DNA from 4 places in the Aquabacterium sp. G14 genome. Region 4 is predicted to be linked to each of the others. Evidence: predicted binding sites of a transcription regulator. Region 4 holds the regulator's gene; each other region holds the start of a gene.

Region 1 (2,199 bases), on a different contig from region 4:
GCACCTCGGTGGTGACCACCTTGTGGGACGACCGCGCCACGATGCACCACGCGCATCTCACCGAGCACATCACCCGCACCGACCCGGGAGCGATGAGCGCATTCGATACCTTGATGGCTCAGGGCTTGAGCTTTGAGCAGGCAGCCGCGCAGGTCACGCGCCTGATTGACCAGCAGGCCTTCACGCGCTCGGCCAACGACGTGTTCCTGGCTTCGGCCGTGCTGTTCGTGTGTCTGATTCCGCTGGTGTGGATGGCCAGTCGCCCTCGGCCTCGAATGGCAGGGCCGTCGGACGCGGGTGGGGCGCACTGAGGTGCTCCCCACGTGTGGCCGCTTGTTGCGCCGCCCATGAAAAAACGCCCCTCGGGGCGTTTGGTTGTGGCGGCCAGGGTGGCCTGTGCGGGCGACGAGATCAGACGCCCGGCACGGTGTAGTTGGCGTCGGTCATCAGGTCGATGCCGCACGACAGGCCTTCGACCCAATCGATGAACTCCTTGACGGCGGGGCCGGCCATCGGGGCGCCGTGCTGCGGCACGATCATCTGGATGTCCATCTGGCGCACCATGCGAGCCCAGAAACGCAGGATCTTGCCCGACACCATGTAGCGGCGGTGGAAGGCTTCCATGCCATTGGGCAGCGGGGACAGCGAGGTGATGTAGTCCGACGCCTTGTTCTTGCCCAGGAAGTTCACCCCCAGGTCACCCGAGAACAGGATCTTGCTGATCGGATCGTAGAACTGGAAGTTGCCTTCGGCGTGCATGAAGTGCGCCGGCAGGGCGATCAACTCGCAGTTGCCGATTTGGATGTGCATGCCCGGATCAGGGATGCCTACCACGCGGCCCAGCGTCTTGCCCGGCTTGCAGAAGTGGGGCACGAAGCGCTCCCACAGGGTCGAGACATACAGCTTGGCGTCGGGCGTGGCCGTCATCCAGCGGTCGAGCGAGGCGATGATGTCCGGGTCTGCGTGCGAGGCGATGATGGCCGACAGGCGCGAGGGCGGGAAGTACTTGGTCATGCCCAGGTACAGCTCGCTGTAGGCCAGGTTGCCACCCGGGTCGATGATGGCGCCGGTGTCGTCGTTGACGATCAGAAACTGGTTGGCTTGAACAGCCTCACCGCCCTCCATGCTGAGGTCGGAGAACATCAGGCACACGTGGCCCTTGTGACGGAATAGTTCGTGAGGCATGTTGAATCTCGATCAAGAATTGCCAGGGTAGGACGATCTTGCGTCAACGGAGTTAACTCAGATCAAAACTACTGGAATTGACCGAAATCATGAAGGCCAGGTGTTGCGTGCACGATGCAGCCTCACCCACACGCCTCACCGGCTGAGGTGCAGAGCTTGTCGAATGGCTGGCAAGGGGTCGCCGACATCGCAGGGCACCACATGCCGTTGCGGCATGCTGCGCAGCCACGTGATCTGGCGCTTGGCCAGTTGCCGCGTGGCGGCAATGCCCTTGTCCATGACATCGCGCAGCACGGCGGGCCGATCAAGATCGAGGCCCGCATCCAGCGCCTCCCACACCTGTCGGTAGCCCACGCAGCGGATCGAGGGCAGGCCCACATGCAGATCGGGACGCTGACGCAGGCGCTTGACCTCGTCGATGAAGCCAGCGGCCATCATCTGCTCGAAGCGCAGCGCGATGCGCTGGTGCAGCCAGGCACGGTCGTTGGGCTCCAGCGAAACCAGAATCGCATCGTGCACGGGCGTCTGCTCGCTGCCGCGGGTGTGGAAGGCCGACAGCGGGCGACCGCTGCTGTGCCACACCTCCAGCGCGCGCTGGATGCGTTGCGTGTCGCCCGGTGCCAGACGGGCGGCGGTGATCGGGTCAACCAGAGCCAGTTCGGCGTGCAGCGCGGCGCTGCCGCGCACGGCCATCTGGGCATCGAGTTGCGCGCGGATCACCGGGTCGGCGGGCGGCAGTTCATCCAAGCCTTCCAGCAAGGCCTTGATGTAAAGCATCGTGCCGCCCACCAGCAGCGGGGTGCGCCCGCGGGCACGTATCTCGCCCATCAGGCGGTGCGTGTCCTGCACAAAGCGTGCGGCGCTGTAGCTCTCGGTCGGGTCGAGGATGTCGATGAGGTGGTGGGGCACCTGGGCGAGTTCGTCGGCCGTGGGCTTGGCGGTGCCAATGTCCATGCCCCGGTAGATCAGGGCTGAATCGACGCTGATGATCTCCAGCTCGATCTCGCGGGCCAG
Region 2 (2,199 bases), 190 kb from region 4:
CTGCGCTGGCGCCCTTCAATCTTGATGGCCGACACGCCTGCTTGCATCAGTTCGGGCAGGATGCCCAGGGTATTCAAGCTGGTCGGCTCTTCGATGGCGTAGTCCACCGTGCCGTCCACATCGAAACGGCCCTTGCACAGCGTCGGATAGCCGCGCGGCTCATCGGGCTCGAAGCGGTCGATGAGGATGCCGCCCAGGCGCGCGTCCACCCGGTCGCCGCACTGGTCCCAGCGTACCGCCGATGGCGGAGAGCACACGCCTGCGTTGTTGGGCGACTGGCCCGTGGCGTAGGAGGACAGCGCGCAGCGCCCTTCCACCATCACGCACAGGCTGCCAAAGCCAAAGACCTCGATCTCGACCTTCGTGTTGCGAATCAGGTGCGCCACCTGAGACAGCGTCAGCACGCGCGGCAACACCGCACGCTGGATGCCATAGCGCTCACGGTAGAACTCGATGGCCTCGTAATTCGTAGCCGAAGCCTGTACCGACAGGTGCAAGCGCAGCTCGGGATGCACCCGCCGCGCATAGGCCATCACCCCCGGGTCGGCCAGGATCAGGGCGTGGACCCCGATGTCAGCCGCCATGTCCACCGCATCGAACCAGCGCTGCGGCTGCTCGGCCTGGGCATAGGTGTTCAGGGCCATCAGCACCTTGCGACCGCGGTCGGTCGCGTACTGCACACCCTGTCTCGCCTGCCTTGGGTCGAAGTTCAAGCCCGCAAAATTGCGTGCGTTGGTGGCATCTTTCAAGCCCATGTAGACCGCGTCGGCACCGGCATCCACCGCCAGTTGCAGCGAACGCAGCGACCCTGCCGGACACACCAGTTCCGGGCTTCGAGTGGCATTCATCTCCAGCCTTTCATCTCCAACCGGACGCGCGCACCCCACGGGCAAACCCTGATCCGATTCACCGGCCGGATTCTGAGCACAGCCCACACACCCCACTTTGAGATGCCGCAAAGCAAGCCGACCGGACGACCTCACCCGCGCACCCCATCGTTCCAAAGAACGATGGGGCCTTAGCACATCGTCCGATCAGCCAGTCTTGATGCACGACAAGAAAGGCCCGCTTTGCAAGCGAAACCCCTCCACAAATCCGTCTCGCAAGCTCATCATCCGTGCACCCATCGTTAACCCGAACCCGATAACCATTCGGTCCCCGCCATGGCTCGCGAACACGAACAACTCTCCCTGGTGTATGCCTGCTCAGGCTGCTCCAGTGCCGCGCAACTTGCCAATCACCTCGCCGTACGGCTGGACCGAGAGGGCAACGCAGAGATGTCTTGCATTGCCGGTGTCGGCGGACATGTGCCCAAACTCGTCCGGACAGCCCAGGAAGCCGCGCAAACAGGTCGCCCCATCATCGCGATCGATGGATGTGCGCTCAGCTGTGTGCAGGCATCGCTGGCCCAGCACGGACTGGCACCTACCGTGCACATCCAGCTGGCTCATCGGGGGGTCAAGAAGGTCTACCGCACTGACTTCGATGAGGCGCAGGCCCATGTCCTGCTGTCCGAGTTGAGGGATCAAGTGCTCACCCTGAACATGCAGTACGCAGCGCGCCACGCGCGCCCACCGGCCGCTCCCGCCTCGCCCACCGAGACAGACCGGCACTGAAAGGAAGCCACCATGAAATCCCTCCACCTCAGCATTGGCCAGAGACTGGCCCTCGGCTTCGGCATGCTGCTGCTCATGCTTGGCATGGCGGCCATCATCGCGGGCCTGCAGTTTCAGCACATCAGCGAGAACAACCAACAAATCATGGAAGTGGAATGGCGCAAATCGGAAGCCGCCGCCTTCGTGGACGCGACCACCCGCACCAACGCGCGCCACACAATGGCCCTCCTGCTCACGGACGACCCACAGCGTCGTGCCCAGCTCAATCAGTCCATCAACGACAACAGGGCGCGCATTGATGCCGCCATGCAGACGCTGGACGAGTTGGTGTACCGACCTGAGGCCAAAGCCCTGATGCAAGAGATCAAAACCCGACGGACGGCATTTGTCGCCTCATTCAACCGTGTACGCGAACTGCGTGCCCAAGGTCAGCATGACGAAGCCGTTCGTGTGATGAACGACGACACCCTGCCGGCCATCGACGCGTTGCAAGCCCCCATCAGCGCGCTCACGGCTCTGCAAAGCCGGCTGATGAACGAGCGCAGTCAAGCCGCGCAGTCAGCCATCGACACGGCTTTGATTC
Region 3 (2,199 bases), on a different contig from region 4:
CCATGAGCTGTTGGATCAGCTTGCGCTTGATCTCCAGGCTGTCCTTGCCCAGCGTCAGCAACTCGTCGGTGCGCGCGAGCAAGGCGGCCTCGTCGCCCTTGAACAGATAGCCCAGGCGCGCGCAGTTGAGGGTCACCACGCCCAGTGAGCCGGTCTGCTCGGCCGAGCCAAACAGGCCATTGCCGCGCTTGAGCAGTTCGCGCAGGTCCAGCTGCAGGCGGCAGCACATCGAGCGGACCATGTTGGGCTCCAGGTCCGAGTTCAGGAAGTTCTGGAAATAGGGCAGGCCGTACTTGGCCGTCATCTCGAACAGGCGCTCGGTGTTGGGGTGCGCCCAATCGAAGTCGCGGGTGATGTTGTAGGTGGGGATGGGGAAGGTGAAGGCCCGGCCCTTGGCATCGCCCTGCATCATGACCTCGATGTAGGCGCGGTTGATCATGTCCATCTCGGCCTGCAGGTCGCCGTAGGCAAAGGGCATTTCCTCACCGCCGATGACGGGCACCTGCTCACGCAGGTCCTCCGGGCAGACCCAGTCAAAGGTGAGGTTGGTGAACGGCGTCTGGGTGCCCCAGCGCGAGGGCACGTTGAGGTTGTAGACCAGCTCCTGCATGCTCTGGCGCACGGCCTCGTAGCTCAGTGCGTCCTTGCGGATGTAGGGGGCCAGGTAGGTGTCGACCGAGCTGAAGGCCTGCGCCCCGGCCCACTCGTTTTGCAGCGTGCCCAGGAAGTTGACCATCTGCCCCATGGCGCTCGACAGATGCCGAGGGGGCGCCGACTCCACCTTGCCGGGCACACCGTTGAGGCCCTCGTGCAGCAGGGTGCGCAACGACCAGCCGGCGCAATAGCCCGAGAGCATGTCGAGGTCGTGGATGTGGAGGTCGGCCTCGCGGTGCGCCCCGCCGATGGCGGGCGGGTAGACGTGGGTGAGCCAGTAGTTGGCGATCACCTTGCCCGACACATTCAGGATCAGCCCGCCCAGCGAGTAACCCTGGTTGGCATTGGCGTTGACGCGCCAGTCCTGCTGCGAGAGGTACTCGTTGACCGAGCGCTCGACGTCCACCGCGCAGGCCGCATCGGCACGCAGCATCTGGTGCTGCTCGCGGTAGACGATGTAGGCGCGCGCCGTGTCGAAGTGACCGGCCTCGATCAAGGTGCGCTCAACCTGGTCTTGCACCTGCTCCACCGTGGGCACGCGGCGGGTCAGGTTCGCCACGACCTGGGCGGCCAGTGCCTGGGCGCGATCCTGCCCGAACTCCCCGGTGGCCCGGCCTGCGCTGGCGATGGCCTCCACGATTTTGTCGGCGTGGAAGGTGGCCGCCGTGCCGTTGCGCTGGATGACGGCAACCGGCGTCTCGGACCCGGTCATTGTTGGAACTGGCATGAGTCAAACCCTATATATAGTGCATTTTCTTTGTGAAAACACTATATGTAGTGTCATGACTCCGTCTACCAACGAGTTTGACCTCACTCAAACCGAGTCAAAATCGCCGTCAAACGATGGGTCAAGCCTTGCATGGACACAGGGCGGCACATCCTGAGCACCCAGAAGTCGGGTCAGGAACAGGCGTCAACCTGCCATGAAAGCGCGCGCTTCAACCCGGCTGGTTCCAGAGCTGATCGAGGTTCTGGAACCCCCACTGGCTCTTGGACTCGCGCGAGACGATCTGGTCCACGGTCTTGCCCAGGTCGAGCAGCTCGACCGGGATCGGTTGATTCGATTTGGTCGAGAAAAACACCCGCACGATGGGCGACAGCAGCGAGCCGCTGCCTTGCTCCACCACCACGGCCAGACGGCCGGACTGCAGCTTGACCAGCGAGCCGGTGGGGTAGATGCCGATGCTCTTGACGAAGGCCTGGAAGACGCGATCGTCGAAGTGGCCTTCCTTGGTCCAGGCCGCCATCTTCATCAGCGAGTCGGCCGGGTCCCAGCCCGCCTTGTAAGGGCGGTTGGAGGTGATGGCGTCGTACACGTCGCACACCGCGCCCATCTTGGCGTACAGGCTGATCTCATCACCCTTGAGACCCTTGGGATAGCCGCGGCCGTTGATCTTTTCATGGTGGTGCAGGCACACGTCCAAGGCCACCGGCCCCACGCCACCGCCTTCCTTGAGGAGCTTGTAGCCCTCTTCGGGATGGCTCTTCATGATGGCGAACTCTTCTTGCGTGAGGGCGCCGGGCTTGTTGAGCACCTCCAGAGGC
Region 4 (2,199 bases):
TCGGGGTACCGCCACCGAAGTGCAGTTGCGACAGGGGCTGCGGTGCCCCCAACTGGGAGCTGACCAGCTGGATCTCGGTGCGCAAGGCTTCCAGATACTCGGTTGCCCGTTCGTGATGCTTGGTGATGACCTTGTTGCAGGCGCAGTAATAACAAACCGATTCGCAAAACGGAATGTGCACGTACACTGACAAAGGTGTTGCCGCACCGCCAATGACACCACCCCCTTCCGCGCGCTGCTGCAGTGCCTGACGGTAATGAGCAGGCCCGTAAGCCTCCACAAACCGATCGGCAGTCGGGTAGGAGGTGTACCGTGGCCCATTGACGTCCAGCCGCGACAGCATGTCGCGGGACACAACGGGCGTGTTTGGCACGACGGAAATGATGACAGGTTCACTCATGTGAGCCACTGTGCCAAACTCATGGCCATCAGGGTTGATCTAACTCAATTTCTCAGCCGTCATTGCGGCAACAATCGGGCAGGCTTTGAGGTTACGCATGTTGAACAGTATTTTTCCGATCACCGACGTCACTGGCACCGGTACTTCCACGAATCAGCCCCAAGGCCGTCAGGGTGAACCTGCGGAGTCACAGGCCTCTTGTGGCGGCGTCAAGCTGGACGCCTTCAAGGTCGCCTGTTCCAGCTGCAACCTGCGTGAGTTGTGCCTGCCTGTCGGCTTGACCCAACCTCAATTGAGCCACCTGGATTCGCTGGTGGCCACACGTCGCACCGTCAAGCGCGGCGACGCCCTCTTCCACACCGGCGACGCCTTCCGTTCGGTGTATGCCGTGCGTACCGGCTTTTTCAAGACACGTGTGTCTTCCGAAGATGGCCGCGATCAGGTGACCGGTTTCCAGATGGCCGGTGAACTGCTGGGCCTGGATGGAATCAGCACCGACCGCCACGCCTGCGATGCCATCGCCCTCGAAGACTCCCAGGTGTGCGTGATTCCCTACGGGCAACTGGAAGATCTGTCGCGCGAGTTTTCGGACCTGCAGCATCAGTTCCACAAGATCATGAGCCGCGAAATTGTGCGCGACCATGGTGTGATGCTGCTGCTCGGCAGCATGCGTGCTGAAGAGCGCCTCGCCGCCTTCCTGCTCAACCTGACGCAACGTCTGCACGCCCGCGGGTTCTCGTCGTCGGCGCTGGTCTTGCGCATGACGCGTGAAGAAATCGGCAGCTACCTGGGCTTGAAGCTCGAAACGGTGAGTCGCACCTTCTCGAAGTTCCAGGACGAAGGACTGCTGGAGGTGAAGCAGCGCGACATCCGAATCACCAACGAGGCGGGCTTGCGGGCCCTGGTGAACAGCGTGAAGGGCTGATAAAGCGCTTCGATATCGAAAAAGCCCGCTGCGTGCGGGCTTTTTGCTGCTCGACTCAAACGTGCTGGACGGTTCGGTGGGAGGCGCGTCGCCGACGTTGACGCGGCACACGTTCGGCGGATGATTCGTCGAACTGCGTGGCCGCCGCCATCCATTGTGACGTCGCGGCGGCCGCCGCGATCAAGGCCCAGAAGGCCAAAAACGCCAGGCTATAGACCGTGGTGGCGTCAGGGTGCCAGTTACCGAAGCTCAGTGCGGAGGGATCCAGCACACTGAAAACCAGCATTTCCAGCACGCCGGCCATCAAGAAAGCCGGCCAGAGGACCTGCGCGGTGCGAAGCGTGTTGCTCGTCATGCCCTGCTCCTGATAGTGGGGAGACAGGACACATGGTGCGCCTATAGGCCCCATCCTTCACCAGAAGAAACCCTAGGGCGCAGGCGACACGCACGCACTCACTTCTCGGCAGGTGCCGTAGGCGTCGCGTCTTCGTTGGCGTGATTGCGCGCCTTCGAGGCTGGCGCCTCCTTCTGCGTCGGCGAGGCCGAAGTGTCCAGAACGGGGTCGACGTTCTTGACTGCGATGCCGACGGTGATCAGCGCCGCCACCACGACCACGGCCGGCCCACCAATCACCATCCAGACGATGGGCAGGCGGTACCAGGGCGGGTTGTCCACCGGGGTGGACGGGTTTTGCATAGAGAGAGGCTGTGTCATGTCAAGTCCAAAAATGTGAGGGATCAGCGCGGGACCATGAAGGTGGTCTTTTCACGCACATCCACTTGAGGCGCGTCGCCCTGGCGCAATTGTTCCACCAGGATGGTGACGCCGGTGGCACCCGAGCCCATGCGCGCACCCACCTCGGGTGGAATCCGCA

Evidence for each region. The regulator FNR, encoded in region 4, switches genes on or off when oxygen is low (the NO sensors DNR and NnrR bind a similar motif). The targets are predictions, from matches to a motif close to TTGATNNNNATCAA.
Region 1: the regulator FNR is predicted to act here: its motif matches at 1,238-1,251, upstream of WIT60_RS03975 (oxygen-binding di-iron domain-containing protein).
Region 2: the regulator FNR is predicted to act here: its motif matches at 1,045-1,058, upstream of WIT60_RS04630 (putative zinc-binding protein).
Region 3: the regulator FNR is predicted to act here: its motif matches at 1,459-1,472, upstream of WIT60_RS00410 (ribonucleoside triphosphate reductase).

What each region holds. Positions count from the first base shown of each region.
Region 1 covers NZ_JBBEYB010000002.1:363,169-365,367, reverse strand. Annotated here, with positions in the region: gene WIT60_RS03980 (DHA2 family efflux MFS transporter permease subunit) at 1-311, shown strand, start outside; gene WIT60_RS03975 (oxygen-binding di-iron domain-containing protein) at 412-1,185, opposite strand; gene miaA (tRNA (adenosine(37)-N6)-dimethylallyltransferase MiaA) at 1,321-2,199, opposite strand, start outside.
Region 2 covers NZ_JBBEYB010000003.1:41,639-43,837, reverse strand. Annotated here, with positions in the region: gene ubiU (ubiquinone anaerobic biosynthesis protein UbiU) at 1-848, opposite strand, end outside; gene WIT60_RS04630 (putative zinc-binding protein) at 1,164-1,616, shown strand; gene WIT60_RS04625 (methyl-accepting chemotaxis protein) at 1,629-2,199, shown strand, end outside.
Region 3 covers NZ_JBBEYB010000001.1:77,026-79,224, reverse strand. Annotated here, with positions in the region: gene WIT60_RS00410 (ribonucleoside triphosphate reductase) at 1-1,366, opposite strand, end outside; gene WIT60_RS00405 (cyclic di-GMP phosphodiesterase) at 1,593-2,199, opposite strand, start outside.
Region 4 covers NZ_JBBEYB010000003.1:231,591-233,789, reverse strand. Annotated here, with positions in the region: gene hemN (oxygen-independent coproporphyrinogen III oxidase) at 1-400, opposite strand, end outside; gene fnr (fumarate/nitrate reduction transcriptional regulator Fnr) at 498-1,325, shown strand; gene WIT60_RS05520 (hypothetical protein) at 1,381-1,680, opposite strand; gene WIT60_RS05515 (nitrogen fixation protein FixH) at 1,779-2,039, opposite strand; gene ccoG (cytochrome c oxidase accessory protein CcoG) at 2,063-2,199, opposite strand, start outside.